Regions from separate parts of the Streptomyces armeniacus genome, predicted to be linked through region 1. Evidence: riboswitches for the same ligand, from Rfam matches in the RefSeq annotation. Region 1 holds a riboswitch; the other holds the start of a gene.
What was found. Region 1 has a riboswitch for cobalamin ahead of DVA86_RS17480 (cobalamin biosynthesis protein). Riboswitches for the same ligand answer to the same signal wherever they lie in the genome.

Region 1 (7,589 bases):
GGCGCATCCTGCACAGTGTCGGCCCCAAGCGGCGCCGCGACCAGTGGCGAACGGTGGTCGGGTGATGCGCGGCGCGTACGGACGGCGGCGGTGAAGCCCGTACGGACGCCGATCTCAGTCCCTGCGGACGGCGGACTGACTCCGTACGGAGCCCGCGTTCACCCCCGTACGGATGGCGCCGTTCAGTCCCCCCGCTGCCCGTATCCGCGCAGTTTGACGCCCACGCGGTCGAGCTCCTCCGGTGACAGCAGGCTGGGCGTGCGTCCGGGCACCGACGCGGCGGTGAGCCAGACGCGGCACATCCACTCCAGTTGGGCGGTGCGGTCGTACGCCTGGTCGAGGCCGGCGCCGTACGTGATGGTGCCGTGGTTCTGCAGCAGGCAGCCGCTGCGTCCGCGGAGGGCACGGAGCATCTGCGCGGCGAGTTCGTCGCTGCCGTAGGTGGCGTACGGCGCGACGCGCACGGGGCCGCCGAGTGCGGCCGTCATGTAGTGGACGGCGGGGAGTTCGTCGACGAGCGCGGACACGGCGGTGGCGTGCACCGCGTGGGTGTGCACCACGGCGGTCGCGTCCGAGGCGCGGTAGACGGCGAGGTGCATGGGCAGCTCGCTCGTCGGGCGCAACTTCCCGGCCACCGAACGGCCTTCGAGGTCCACGGCGCACAGGTCGCCGGGGCCGAGACGGTGGTACGGGACACCCGTCGGGGTCACCAGGACGACGTCTCCGACACGCACCGAGACGTTGCCCGAAGTGCCCACCACGAGGCCCTCGTCGACCGTCCTCCGGGCGGTGTCCACCAACTGCTGCCAGGCCTCCGCCTGTTCCTCGTGCATACGCACCTCCGGCCTCGCACTGTAGCCCGAACCACTGGAACAGCAGCTGTTACAGTACGTAGTCGCGTGCTCACAAGAGGACTCGTGGAGTGACACCCCGATGCCTGCCTCAGTTCATCTCCCGTTCACCCACGATCTTTACGTTCACCACGTCACTTACCTTCGAACTGATTGCCTGGGTGAATGGAACACATCACGCTTCTCATCGGGATCGTGATCGTCACGGCCTTGGTGTTCGACTTTACGAACGGCTTCCACGACACGGCCAACGCCATGGCCACCACCATCTCCACCGGGGCACTCAGACCCAAGACAGCGGTGGCGATGTCGGCGGTCCTCAACCTCATCGGCGCGTTCGTGTCGGTCGAGGTCGCCAAGACCATCTCCTCCGGACTCATCGACGAAGGTTCGGGCATCAAACCCGAAGTGATCTTCGCCGCCCTGGTCGGCGCGATCCTCTGGAACATGCTGACGTGGCTGGCGGGCCTCCCCTCCAGTTCGTCGCACGCCCTGATGGGCGGTCTCCTCGGCGCCACCGTCGCCTCGGTGGGCTTCGGCGCCGTCAACGGCGAAGTCGTCGTCATGAAGGTGCTCATCCCGGCGCTCGCCGCCCCGCTCGTGGCCGGTGTGGCCGCGCTCTTCGCGACCCGGCTGTCGTACCGCATGACGCGCAACGCCGACGAGCAGCAGACCGCGAAGGGTTACCGCGCCGGGCAGATCACCTCCGCCGCGCTGGTCTCCCTCGCGCACGGCACGAACGACGCGCAGAAGACCATGGGCGTCATCACCCTCGCCCTGATCTCCGGCGGCGCGCTCGGCGCGGACGCCGATCCGCCGCTCTGGGTCGTCGTCTCGGCCGGTGTCGCCATCGCGCTCGGCACCTACCTCGGCGGCTGGCGGATCATCCGCACGATGGGCAAGGGCATCACCGACATCCAGCCGCCGCAGGGCTTCGCCGCACAGACCAGCGCCGCCGCGACGATCCTGGCGTCCTCGCACATCGGCTTCTCCCTCTCCACCACGCACGTCTGCTCCGGCGCCGTCATGGGCTCCGGGCTCGGCCGCAAGGGCGGCATCGTGCGCTGGTCGACGGCGGGCCGCATGGTGGCCGGCTGGGGGCTGACCATCCCGGCCGCCGGGCTGGTTGCCGCCTTCTCCACGGTCGTGGCCGAGCAGGGTGACTGGGGCGTGACGGCGGTCGCCGTGGCCGCGGTCGTCGCCTGCGGCGCCATCTGGCTCGCGTCGCGGCGCGAACCGGTCGATCACACCAACGTCAACGAGGTGCCCACCGCCGCGCCGCAGAGCGACGCCGCGGCCGAACCGGCCGGCATCGTCACCGCGGCCCTGCGGTCCGTCGCGCCGCCGCCCCCGGTGGCCGCGCGTACGGACGGACGGCAGGCGGACGGTGCGCACGCGGAGGAGCGTGCCGAGGTGTCCGCGGAAGATCCCGCGGAGGGCCGTACGGAAGCGCGTGCGGACGCCGGTACGGACGCCGGTGCGGACGAGCCCTCGGGGCACGCCGCCGACGGACACGCGGTGGCGATGGCCGAGAGCGGCGCGGCCGACGACGACGAGGACATAGCCGCAGCGGCGACCTCGGGAGCAGCGCCGTCCGGCGCCGCCGATGGCGGCATCCCCCGGCAGCAGGCATCCAGTTCCACTTCCGGTTCCGGTTCCGCTTCGCAGCCGGCCGGTTCACCGGCCGCCAGCCGCACCTGACCGCTACGCCCCTCCCCGCCTCTCTCGAAGGACTCAGCTATGGACATCGACTGGGCCGCTCTCGGCCAGGTCTTCGGCGTCAGCCTGGGGGCGACGGTCGCCCTGGTGGGAGTGTTCACGCTCGGCATCCTCGGCTCCTCCGCGGACAAGTCGGGCGGCGGCAGCACCGTGCTGGCCCGCACCGGCGCGTACGCCTGCTTCGGTCTGTGCGCCGCGGCGGTGGCGTACGGCATCTACCTCATCGCGGCCTAGACGGCCTGGGCCGCACCGCCCGCGGGGCGGTCCGAACGGCGCGCACACGCGGCACGGGCGGCGGCCCGTGCCGCTGTCCGTGTGTCTGCTCACACTCTCCCGTCGCAGGTCAAGGCCGAGTTGACGGTCGATAGCGCACGTGGTGGACTGCCCAACGTTGCCAAACGGCGGCAGGAGAGGAAGCCGGTGCGAATCCGGCGCGGTCCCGCCACTGTCACCGGGGAGCGCTCCCCCAACCCAGTTGTCACGGCCCACAGTTCGGGCTGGAAGGCCGGGGGAGGCGCCGATCCGGGAGCCAGGAGACTCTCGCCGCCGGTCACGTCGAGCCAGGGCGAGGACCCTGAGTGAGGACATACGCCATGCGTGGCTTTTCCGGTCCTGATTCCGCTACCTCTCGCGGCACGAGCCGCCTCCGCCGCCGTGCCGCTCCGCGCGTCCGACGCGGCGCGGCGCCGCCCGGGTCCCGTCCCGCCACCACCGTGCGCTGAGCGGTGCGGACTGCACGCGCCCACACGTACGGCGCGGTCCTCGGCTATCTCACCGACCTGCTGCTCGCCGACCCGCGGCGCGGCCACCCCGTCGCGGCCTTCGGCCGGGCCGCGGGGCGGGTCGAACGCGCGCTGTGGCGCGACCACCGCGGCGCCGGAGCGCTGCACACGGCGCTGTGCGTCGGCGGCGTCACCGCGGCGGCAGCGGCCGCGACCGCGCTCGTACGGGGCGGCGTGCGGGCGGGCGTACGTGCGGACGGACGGCCGGACGCCCACCCGCCGCACGCCTGCGGCGGGTGGGCGGACGCCACGGACGCGCCCGCCCAGTCCTCCCCGCACGCCCCGCACTCCGCCCCGCACGCCGTCCTGACCGCCGCCGTCACCTGGGCCGTACTCGGCGGAACGTCGCTGGCCCGCGAGGCCGCCGCCGTGGGCGCCGCACTCGAGGCGGGCGACCTCGACGAAGCCCGCCGCCGCCTGCCCCGCCTGTGCGGCCGTGACCCGTACGCGCTGGACGCCGACGGACTCGCGCGCGCGGTGGTCGAATCCGTCGCGGAGAACACCTCGGACGCCGTCGTGGGCGCCCTCGTCTGGGGCGCCGTCGCCGGAGTGCCGGGGATGGCCGCGTTCCGTGCGGCGAACACGCTGGACGCGATGGTCGGCCACAAGTCGCCCGCGTACCGGCGGTTCGGCTGGGCCGCCGCCCGGCTGGACGACGTGCTCGGCTGGCCGGGCTCCCGGCTGACGGCGGCCCTCGCCACGCTGGCCGGGCCGGACCCGCGCGGCGCGGCACTTGCCTGGCGTACGGACGCCCGCGCGCATCCGAGCCCCAACGCGGGCCCGGTGGAAGCCGCGTTCGCGGGTGCGCTGGGCGTACGGCTGGGCGGAACGCTCTCGTACGGAGGCCGAATCGAGCACCGTCCGGTGCTCAACGCTCCCGGGCGCACGCCCGTACCGGGCGACATCGCGCGCGCCGTACGGCTGTCCCGGCGCGTCAGCGCGTGCGCGCTCGCCGTCACCCTTGCCGCGCGTACGACGCCCGCTGCCGGCGGGGCCGCCTCGGCAGGCGGACCACACCGGAAGACCGGACCACACCAGAGGAGGGGGCACCGATGACCGGAGGGCTGCTCGTCGCGGGCACCACGTCCGACGCGGGCAAGAGCGTGGTCACGGCCGGGATCTGCCGCTGGCTGGCGCGGCAGGGTGTGAAGGTCGCGCCGTTCAAGGCGCAGAACATGTCGCTCAACTCGTACGTCACCCGGGACGGTGCCGAGATCGGCCGCGCCCAGGCCATGCAGGCCGCGGCGGCGCGCGTCGAGCCGAGCGCGCTGATGAATCCCGTACTGCTGAAGCCCGGCGGCGACCGCACCAGTCAGGTGGTGCTCATGGGCAAGGCGGTCGGCGAGCTGAGCGCCCGCGGCTACTTCGGCGCGGGTGACGGCGGCACTCGAGCCGACACCGGCACCGGCGCGGGCACGGACAGCGGCAGCACGGGCAGCGGCGAGGAAATCGACGCCGCGCGCGCGTACGACGGCCACCGCCGCGCCCTGCTGGAGACGGTGACCGGCTGCCTCGACGAACTCCGCGCCACCCACGACGCGGTGATCTGCGAGGGCGCGGGCAGCCCGGCCGAGATCAACCTGCGCCGTACGGACATTGTGAACATGGGCCTCGCGCGCGCGGCGCGCCTTCCGGTCGTCGTCGTGGGCGACATCGACCGCGGCGGCGTCTTCGCCTCCTTCTTCGGCACCACCGCGCTGCTCGCCGCCGCGGACCAGGCGCTGGTAGCGGGCTATCTGGTGAACAAGTTCCGCGGCGACGTCTCCCTCCTCCAACCCGGCCTGGACACGCTGGAGAAGCTCACCGGGCGTCCGTCGCTGGGCGTGCTGCCGTACGCGCACGGGCTGGGCATCGACGAGGAGGACGGGCTGCGCCTGTCGCTGCGCGGCACCGTACGGGAGAGCGCCGGCGGCGCACCGTACGGAGCGGACGTGCTGCGCGTGGCCGTCCTGCCCGTGCCGCTCATGTCGAACTTCACGGACGTGGACGCGCTCGCCGCCGAGCCGGGCGTCGCCGTACGGTTCACCGACCGGCCGGAGGAACTGGCCGACGCCGACCTGGTGGTGCTGCCCGGCACCCGCGGCACCGTGCGCGCGCTGGAGTGGCTGCGCGAGCGCGGCCTCGCCGCGGCGATCGCCCGGCGGGCGGCCGAGGGCCGTCCCGTCCTGGGCATCTGCGGCGGCTTCCAGGTGCTGGGCGAACGGATCGAGGACGAGGTCGAGTCGCGCGCGGGCGTGGTTTCGGGCCTCGGCCTGCTGCCCGTACGCGTACGGTTCGCCGCGGCGAAGACCCTCGCACGCCCCGTCGGTACGGCGCTGGGCGAACGCGTCGAGGGGTACGAGATCCACCACGGCGTCGCCGAAGTCCTCGGCGGGGAACCGTTCTTCGAGGGCGAGTCGCCGGACGGCGAGGGCGCACGCCACCACCTGGACGGCTGCCGTTCCGGGTCGGTGTGGGGCACGCACTGGCACGGTTCGCTGGAGAGCGACGGCTTCCGCCGCGCGTTCCTGCGCCGGGTGGCCGCGGACGCCGGGCGCGCCTTCGAGCCGGCCCCGGACACGGCCTTCGCGGCGTTGCGTGAGCAACAGCTGGAGCGGCTCGGCGACCTGATCGAGGAGCACGCGGACACGGACGCGCTGCTGCGGCTCATCGAGCACGGCGCGCCGCCGGACTTGCCGTTCGTCCCGCCGGGGGCGCCGTGACTGCCCCGCCCGTCCTACTCCTGTCCTTTATACACATCTGACGCTGCCGACCAACCCCTACCTCCACACCCCCGTCGAGGGCTTGTAGTTAGAAAAAAAAGACGTTGGAGGCAACTCGTTTACCCTCCCCCCGCCAGGAGCCCAGCCCGTGCCCTCTGCCGGACTCTCCCCTCGACGCGCTGTCCAGCTGGCGGCGCTGCTCGCCCTGCTGCTGCTGTACTCGCTCCAGCTCGCGGGCGCCCTGCTGCCGAACGTTCCCGTCTTCGTGGCCGCCTCGGCCCTCGGCCTCGTGCTCGACCTCTACCTCCAGCACCAGCAGCCCGGACTGCTGGCCCTGCTGGGGAAGGTCCGCTTCGACGTCGTGACGCGGCAGCTGCTGCGCGACATGCTCATCGTCGTCGGCCTGGTGCGGCTGCCCGACGTCGAGCCGGTGGAGGAGATGGGCGTCGTCCCGCTCCTCCTCGGCTGCTACGCCGCGCACTTCTTCTGCCAGGGCGTCGCCGTCCTCGTACGCCGCAGCCGTACGCTCCCCATCGTCACGCGCAACATCGACACCTCCGGCCTGCGGCTGTCCCCCGCGCCCCCCCGCCTGCTGCTCCGGCAGCCCAGCCGCAGGCTGCTGCGCTTCATGAGCCCGGCGACCGCCGGTCTGCTCGTGACCGCCGTCACCTCGGCCAAGGGCTGGGCCCTGGCCGGACTGTGCGTCTCGCTGGCGCTGTCGATCGTCAGCGCCGGCTATCTCGGCACCTGGCTGCTGCCCGGCAAGCGGCTGCCGAACGAGGAGCGGGTGCTCGCCTGGCTGGACGGCTGGCTGGCCGACTACCGGCCGACGGTCGGCATGTACTTCTCCGGCGGCGCCACCTCCGCCTACCAGGCCAACATGTGGCTCAGCACACTCGCCGCGCTGGACGGCCGGCCGCTCATCGTGCTCCGCGAGCGCTTCATGGTGCAGAAGATCGACGCGACGGACGTGCCGATCGTCTGCATCCCCAAGGTCGCGCACCTGATGCACCTGGAGCACTCCACGCTCAAGGTGCTGCTGCACCCGGCGAACTCCGGGAAGACCTCGCAGGTGCTGCGCATCCCCACCGTCAAGCACGCGTTCACGAACCACGGCGAGAGCGACAAGCTGTCGTCCTGCAACCCGTACGCCAAGGCGTACGACGAGGTCTGGGTCGCCGGCCCCGCCGCACGCGAGCGCTACCAGCTGGCCGACATCGGCGTCGACGACAAGGACGTCGTGGAGGTCGGCAGACCGCAGCTGGCGCCGATCCTGCCGTACGCCGGGCCGCCGGCGCGCGACGGCTACACGACCGTGCTGTACGCCCCCACCTGGGAGGGCTGGACGGACGACCCGGGCAACACCTCGGTCATCCTGGCCGGCGAGAACATCGTCCGCGAACTGCTCGCCGACCCCGCCGTACGGCTCCTCTACAAGCCGCACCCGATGACCGGCTCTGTCGACCCGCGCGCGGGCGTGGCCAACCGGCGCATCCAGGCGATGATCAACGAGGCGAACGCCGCGCGCTCGGGCG
Region 2 (7,589 bases), 3.7 Mb from region 1:
GCAGCTGGGCAGCGCCGCCGTACGGCTCTCGCCGGAGGGCGAGGCCGAGGTCGTCTGGGGGCGGAGGATCGATCCGGCACGGCTGGAGATCCAGAGCATCCCGCTGCCCTCGTCCGGCCGCCGCTGGGGCGAGGTGGTGCTGCACGACGGGGTGCCGCACGGCGAGCGCACGACCTCCGCCGGCCCGTCGTACCCCGTCTTCGACGAGATCGAACTGTGGGCGCCCTCGCCCGTGCCCACCTGGGTGGTGCTGCTGGACGCCGCCACGGAGTCGGACCGCGACGCGCTGGAGCGGCTCGCGGCCGAGGCGGGGTTCGCCGCCGAGGACTGGTCCTCGTCGGTGCGGCTGCTGTGCCGCTCCTGCTCGGAGAGCCGGATGCCCAGCGACGAGGGCGACGGCTCGCTCCATCTCGACCCGCACGACCACAGCTCGCCCGGCCACCCCGGGCCGCTCGGCCACATGACCTCCGGCGGGCCCGGCGATCTGTGGGTGCCGGAGCGCGAGTGCGGGCTGGCGGCGCCGGCCGGGCTCGTACGCGGGCTGCTGGACGGCTGGGTCGCGGACAGCCCGGACAGCCGGGAGTGGCGGGATCTGGAAGAGGTCTGCTGACCGCGCCGTACCCTGTAGGGCGAAACTGTGTAGGGCGTAACAGCCAGTGTGGTCCCCGGCGCGACCGGGCGTGAGGAAGGCGTACGACGGCATGTCGCAGCAGCAGGAGACCCGGTCGGAGACCGCCGACGAGTTCGTGGTCGACACGGAGGACTGTGCGGAGCGTGAGGCGGCGCACGTCGCGCGCGGCACCGCGCACCCGGTCACGGTCGTCGGCAACCCGGTCCTGCACAGGGAGTGCAAGGACGTCACCGAGTTCGACGACGGGCTGGCCCGGCTGATCGACGACATGTTCGCGAGCCAGCGCGCCGCCGAGGGGGTCGGGCTGGCCGCCAACCAGATCGGCGTCGACCTGAAGGTGTTCGTGTACGACTGCCCGGACGACGACGGCGTACGGCACGTGGGCGTCGTGTGCAACCCGGTGCTGGACGAACTCCCCGCCGACCGGCGGGTGCTGGACGACTCCAACGAGGGCTGCCTGTCCGTTCCTACCGCGTACGCGCCGCTCGCCCGCCCCGACTACGCCGTGGTGCGCGGGCAGGACGCCGAGGGCAAGCCGATCGCGGTGCGCGGCAGCGGGTACTTCGCGCGCTGCCTCCAGCACGAGACGGACCACCTGTACGGGTACCTGTACATCGACCGGCTCTCGAAGCGTGAGCGCAAGGACGCCCTCCAGCAGATGGCGGAGGGGACGCCGCGGTACGAGACGGTGCCGAACGACTGACGACTGACGGGTGACCGCCGGCGGCCGGGTGCCGGGATCCGGGGCACGCTGGTCAACGGCGTTCAATGGCCCGGCCATTGGCAGTTTCGCGGTGATGTTGACGCGTTGGCCTGGGCACGCCAATCTCGGTGTTCCCCCACACCAACGGAGGCAGCATGCTCCCCAGCAACGTTCCGGGCGACCGGCGTGACCCGCGGCCGAGACGGCGCCGTGTGACGCGCGTCCTCGCCGCCGCTGGCGCCGCGGTGGCGCTCGTGGCCGGAGGCGTCACCGCCACCGCCGTGGCCGCGCCCGGCGGCGCGCCCGCCGAGGCGACCGAGGCGCAGCCGCTGGCCAAGCTCAGCCACGGGCAGGCGACCGACAAGTTCAGCGCGGCCGGCCTCACCTGGTCGTCCAGCGGCAACTGCTCGGACCGCAACAACTCCACCTGCACCTCGTTCGACCAGATCAACTCGGCGACGGTGGACGGCGTGATCACGCTCAAGAGCGCCAGCGGCTGCGCGATCAACCTCACCGGCGGCACCGAGACCGGGCACGCGGACGGCACGTACAGCCACTGGAACGGCTACAAGGTCGACTTCAGCCTGTCGAGCTGCCTCGACAACTACATTCAGGGCACGTTCACCTCCATCGGCGGCTCCAAGTGGAAGTCCGGCTCCGGGAACATCTACTACCGGGAGGGCAACCACTGGGACGTGACCTACCACAACTGCGGCGGCTGCTGAGTCCCCCCTCGCACGGCCGGCCGTGGGCGTCCGCGGCCGGTCCCCGTACGTCGCGTGTACGGAGACCGGCCGCGCCGTCGCCCGCCGCTCAGAAGTCGTCGTCGAAGGAGACCGATCCCTCGACGGCGACCTGGTACGCGGAGGCGCGCCGCTCGAAGAAGTTGGTCAGCTCCTGGACGTTCTGCAGCTCCATGAAGGAGAACGGGTTCCGCGCGCCGTAACGGGCCGCGAAGCCCAGCCGTACGAGGCGCTGGTCCGCGACCGCCCGCAGATAGTCGCGCATCGACCCGGTGTTCATGCCCGGCAGGCCCTCCCCGCACAGGTCGCGCGCGAACTGCAGCTCCGCCTCCACCGCCTCGTCGAGCATCGCCGCGACCTCCGCCTCCAGGGCGTCGTCGAACAGCTCCGGCTCCTCGGCGCGGACCGTGTCCACCACGTCGAAGGCGAACGACATGTGCATCGACTCGTCGCGGAACACCCAGTTGGTGCCGGTGGCCAGGCCGTGCAGCAGGCCGCGGGAGCGGAACCAGTAGACGTACGCGAACGCGCCGTAGAAGAACAGCCCTTCGATGCACGCGGCGAAGCAGATCAGGTTCAGCAGGAAGCGCCGCCGGTCGGCACGTGACTCCAGGCGGCCGCTCCTCGCCACCCCCTCGCCCTCCTCCAGCGCGGCCATCCAGCGGAAGCAGAACTGCGCCTTCTCGCGGATGGACGGGATGTTCTCCACCGCCGCGAACGCCTCGGCACGCTCGTCCGGATCGGGCAGATACGTGTCCAGCAGCGTCAGATAGAACTGGACGTGCACGGCCTCCTCGAACAGCTGCCGGGACAGATACAGCCGCGCCTCGGGGGAGTTGATGTGCTTGTACAGCGACAGCACCACGTTGTTCGCCACGATCGAGTCACCGGTGGCGAAGAAGGCCACGAGACGGCTGATCATGTGCTGCTCGCCCGGTGAGAGCCGGGCGAGATCGGCGACGTCGGAGTGGAGGTCGACCTCCTCCACGGTCCAGGTGTTCTTGATGGCGTCGCGGTAGCGGTCGTAGAACTCCGGATACCGCATCGGGCGCAGGGTCAGCTCGAAGCCCGGGTCGAGGAGGTTCTTGGGACGGGCCGGTTCCGGGTGTGCTGTGGTCGTCACTGGCATGCCTCGCAGGACTCGGGGTTCTCCAGGGAGCAGGCGGCCGCGTCGTCTTGGGGCGCGGCTGTGGTCGGGTTCGCGGCCGTGCCGCCCGCCGCCCGCGCGATCCGGGTCGCCGGGCGCGAGCGCAGGTAGTACGTGGTCTTGATGCCGCTCCGCCATGCGTACGCGTACATCGAGCTGAGCTTCCCGATGGTCGGCGAGCTCAGGAACAGGTTCAGCGACTGGCTCTGGTCCAGATACGGCGTGCGCGCCGCCGCCATGTCGATCAGCGCGCGCTGCGGGATCTCCCACGCGGTGCGGTACAGCGCGCGTACGTCGTCCGGGATGCCGTCCAGCTCCTGCACCGAGCCGCTGCTCTCGCGCAGCGCGTCCCGGGTCCGCTCGTCCCAGCGCCCGAGCCGCTTCAGCTCCGCCACCAGATAGGCGTTCACCTGGAGGAACTCGCCGCTCAGGGTCTCCCGCTTGAAGAGGTTCGACACCTGCGGCTCGATGCACTCGTACACGCCCGCGATCGAGGCGATTGTCGCCGTCGGCGCGATGGCGAGCAGCAGGGCGTTGCGCAGGCCGGTGCGGGCGACGCGCTCGCGCAGCGCCGACCAGCGCTCGGGCCAGGCCGGTACGGCGTCGGGGTAGTGGTCGGGGTGCAGCACGCCGCGTGCCGTACGGGTCGACTCCCAGGCGGGCAGCGGGCCGTGCCGCTCGGCGAGCGCGGCGGACGCCTCGTACGCGGCGAGCATGATCCGTTCGGAGACACGGGTGGACAGCTCCCGCGCCTCCGGCGAGTCGAACGGGAGCCGCAGCCGGAAGAAGACGTCCTGCAGGCCCATCAGGCCCAGACCGACCGGGCGCCAGCGGGAGTTGGAGGCCGCGGCCTGGGGGGTCGGGTAGTAGTTGACGTCGACGACGCGGTCGAGGAAGGTCACGGCGGTGCGGACGGTGGCGTCCAGCCGCTCCCAGTCCAGCGTGCCGTCGTCGTGCAGATGGGCTGCGAGGTTGACGGAACCGAGGTTGCAGACGGCCGTCTCGCCGTCGTCCGTCACCTCCAGGATCTCGGTGCAGAGGTTCGAGGAGTGCACGACGTGGCCGGGCTCCGCCGTCTGGTTGGCGGTGCGGTTGGAGGTGTCCTTGAAGGTCATCCAGCCGTTGCCGGTCTGCGCGAGCGTGCGCATCATCCGCGAGTACAACTCACGCGCGGGCACGGTCCGTACGGCCAGGCCCGCGGCCTCCGCACGGCGGTAGGCGGCGTCGAAGGCGTCGCCCCACAGGTCCGTCAGCTCCGGTGTGTCCGAGGGCGAGAACAGCGACCAGCCGGCGTCCGCCTCGACCCGGCGCATGAACTCGTCGGGGATCCAGTGGGCAAGGTTGAGGTGGTGCGTACGGCGTGCCTCCTCGCCGGTGCTGTCGCGCAGCTCGAGGAACTCCTCCAGGTCCGCGTGCCACGTCTCCAGATAGACGCAGGCCGCGCCCTTGCGCCTGCCGCCCTGGTGCACGGCGGCGACGGAGGAGTCGAGGGTGCGCAGGAACGGGACGATCCCGTTCGAGAGCCCGTTGGTGCCGCGGATCAGCGAACCCCGCCCGCGGATACGGGAGTACGACAGGCCGATGCCGCCCGCGTGCTTCGAGAGCCGGGCGACCTGGCCGTAGCGCTCGTAGACGGAGTCGAGGTCGTCCAGCGGGGAGTCCAGCAGATAGCAGGACGACATCTGCGGGTGCCGGGTGCCGGAGTTGAAGAGGGTGGGGGAGGAGGGCAGATAGGCGAGGGTGCTGGTGAGCCGGTACAACTCGGCGACCTCGGTGAGCGCCTCCTCGCCGTCGTCCGCGGCGAGTCCGCAGGCCACACGGAGCAGGAAGTGCTGCGGGGTCTCGATGACGCGGCGGGTGACGGGGTGCCGGAGCAGATAGCGGGTGTGGACGGTGCGCAGCCCGAAGTACCCGAGGCGGTCGTCCGCGCCGTCCGCCTGGGCCGCCGCGACGAGCGCGTCCAGCCGCGCCGCGTGCGTACGGACGAACGCCGCGGTGCCGTCCGCGATCAGCCCCTCGCGGTGCCCGGTCGCGACCGAGGCCGAGAACGAGTGCGCGCCCTGGCCGGCCGCCTCCTCCCGTACGGCGAGGGTGAGGAGCCGGGCGGCGAGCCGTGAGTACGCCGGCTCCTCGCCGATCAGGCCGGCGGCGGCCTCCGTCGCGAGGGAGCGCAGCTCCGCGTCGTCGGAGCCCGGGTGGCGGCCCCGCAGCGCGGCGGCGGCGACCCGGTGCGGGTCGGTGGCGGGGAGGTCGGCGGCGAGGCCGGTGAGGAGCCGGGTCAGCGCCGCAGCGCCGGGGTCCGTACGGGCGGCGGGTGGTGCGCTCGGCGCAGTGGCGGCTGCGGCGGCTGGTGCGGTGGTCACAGGACGTGCTCTCCCTCGCTCGGCCGGAGCCACGGGGAAGCGGTGCGCGCGGGCGCGACGCGGCAGCCGGGCAGCACGGCACGGCTCCGCTCGCGTCCACCGGCCCAAATCCACGAAGCCCGGGACGTGTACGACGCCGTCGGCAGGTGCTCGGGCTCGGCAGGGCCGTACGCGGTGCCGCGTCAGCCCGTGCCACACCGTTGCGGGTCAGCTCCGGATTCGCACCGGATTCCCCTGCGGCGACAGCAGGCCCCACCATACATGTGGTGGCGCTCCATGCGAGCACCCCAATATGTTGTGCCGGACGCCGTGTTGAGTCTTTTGGCGGCCCAGCGCCGTGCTCAGCCCGACGGCGGCAGGTCCACGGTGAACGTCCACAGGGTGAGGTCCGGTATCGGCTGCCAGTCGCGCTCCGGGGTCCGGCGGAAGCCCAGCCGCTCGTACAGCCGGTGCGCCGCGGCCATCTGCGGCTGGCTGGACAGGACGACCCGGTGCAGCCCGAGCGCCCGCGCCCGCGCGAGGCACTCGCGCACCAGGGCCTCGCCTGCTCCGCGGCCGCGCCCCTCCGGCCGTACGGCCAGCATCCGGAACTCGCCCTCGCCGGGCCCGGCTATGTCCGCGTACTGCCCGCCGTCCCCCACGAACGCCACCGCGCCCAGCACCAGCGGCCGCACGCCCGGCCCCGCGCGCTCGGCGGCCACCAGCACCTCCGAGTGCTCCGCGCGGCGGCGGGCGTCACGCAGCTCGGCCAGATATCCGTCCGCCTCGCCGAACGCGAGCAGACCGTCCCCGAGATACGCCTGCGCGGTCAGCTCTCCGACCTCGTCGAGCTCGTCGACCCGGGCCGGCCTGATCGTGATGTCCATGGAGCCAAGCATGCAGCACCCCACTGACAGCGGGCCGTCAGTGGGGTGCGGAGCCGACGCCTCCGGCCGGAGGCGCCGGTACCGTTCTCAGCCGGTCAGGGCGCCTTGGCGACCGGCGGCAGCTTCTCCTGCACGCCCGGGTCGCCCGCGTCCGCGGTGTAGTCGCCGGGCGAGGTCTCGTCGACGCCGTCCGGCGCGTTGAGCGCCCGCAGGACGAACGTCAGGACCAGTGTCACCAGCAGGTTGAGCACGAAGGCCGTCAGCCCGATGTAGCCGATCTCGCCGATGAGCGGGATGGTGTCGTTGCTGCCGCCGAAGTGCTTCTGCGTGGGGCTCTCGACGTAGTACGCCGCGATCGTCCCGTAGAGCATGCCCACGGCCCAGCCCGCCAGCAGCGCCCAGCGGTGGAACCACCGTGTGAAGAGGCCGCCGACGAGCGCCGGCATCGTCTGGACGATCCAGATGCCGCCCAGCAGCTGGAAGTTGATCGCGGTGGTCTTGTCCATGGTGAGGACGAAGACCAGCGCGCCGACCTTCACCAGCAGCGAGGTGATCTTGGAGACCTGGGCCTCCCGCGCCGGGGTGGCGTCCGGCCTGAAGAAGTCGCGGTAGATGTTGCGCGTGAACAGGTTCGCGGCCGCGATCGACATGATGGCCGCCGGGACCAGCGCGCCGATCCCGATCGCCGCGAAGGCGACGCCGGCGAACCAGGCCGGGAACATGTTCTCGAACAGCTGCGGCACGATCAGCTGCCCGTTCTCCACCTCGATGCCGGCCGCGATGCCCATGAAGCCGAGCAGCGCGAGCATCCCCAGCATCAGCGAGTACAGCGGCAGGATCGTCGTGTTGCGGCGGATGACATTGCGGCTGCGACTGGACAGCGTCGCCGTGATGGCGTGCGGATACATGAACAGCGCGAGCGCGGAGCCCAGCGCCAGCGTCGCGTACGCCCAGTGCGCGTCCGGCCCGGTCACCAGCGAGCCGCCGGTCTCCGAGAACTTCTCCTCGGCGCTGCTGAAGATCTCGTCGAAGCCGCCGAGTTCGACCGGGATGTAGACGATCGCCACGATGATCACGATGTAGATCAGCGCGTCCTTCACGAACGCGATGAGCGCGGGCGCCCGCAGCCCGGAGGA

Region 2: it holds a riboswitch for cobalamin, as region 1 does, so the genes downstream of both, DVA86_RS01450 (ribonucleoside-diphosphate reductase subunit alpha) here and DVA86_RS17480 (cobalamin biosynthesis protein) in region 1, are expected to answer to the same signal.

What each region holds. Positions count from the first base shown of each region.
Region 1 covers NZ_CP031320.1:4,054,509-4,062,097, reverse strand. Annotated here, with positions in the region: gene DVA86_RS17500 (alpha/beta hydrolase) at 1-7, opposite strand, end outside; gene DVA86_RS17495 (class II aldolase/adducin family protein) at 183-833, opposite strand; partial or broken gene DVA86_RS17490 (anion permease) at 1,017-2,213, shown strand; gene DVA86_RS17485 (hypothetical protein) at 2,592-2,804, shown strand; cobalamin riboswitch at 2,981-3,110, shown strand; gene DVA86_RS17480 (cobalamin biosynthesis protein) at 3,296-4,408, shown strand; gene DVA86_RS17475 (cobyric acid synthase) at 4,405-6,054, shown strand; gene DVA86_RS17470 (hypothetical protein) at 6,203-7,589, shown strand, end outside.
Region 2 covers NZ_CP031320.1:332,022-339,610, reverse strand. Annotated here, with positions in the region: gene DVA86_RS01470 (tetratricopeptide repeat protein) at 1-610, shown strand, start outside; gene def (peptide deformylase) at 702-1,334, shown strand; gene DVA86_RS01460 (hypothetical protein) at 1,490-2,059, shown strand; gene DVA86_RS01455 (ribonucleotide-diphosphate reductase subunit beta) at 2,148-3,206, opposite strand; gene DVA86_RS01450 (ribonucleoside-diphosphate reductase subunit alpha) at 3,197-5,587, opposite strand; cobalamin riboswitch at 5,712-5,862, opposite strand; gene DVA86_RS01445 (GNAT family N-acetyltransferase) at 5,929-6,453, opposite strand; gene mctP (monocarboxylate uptake permease MctP) at 6,549-7,589, opposite strand, start outside.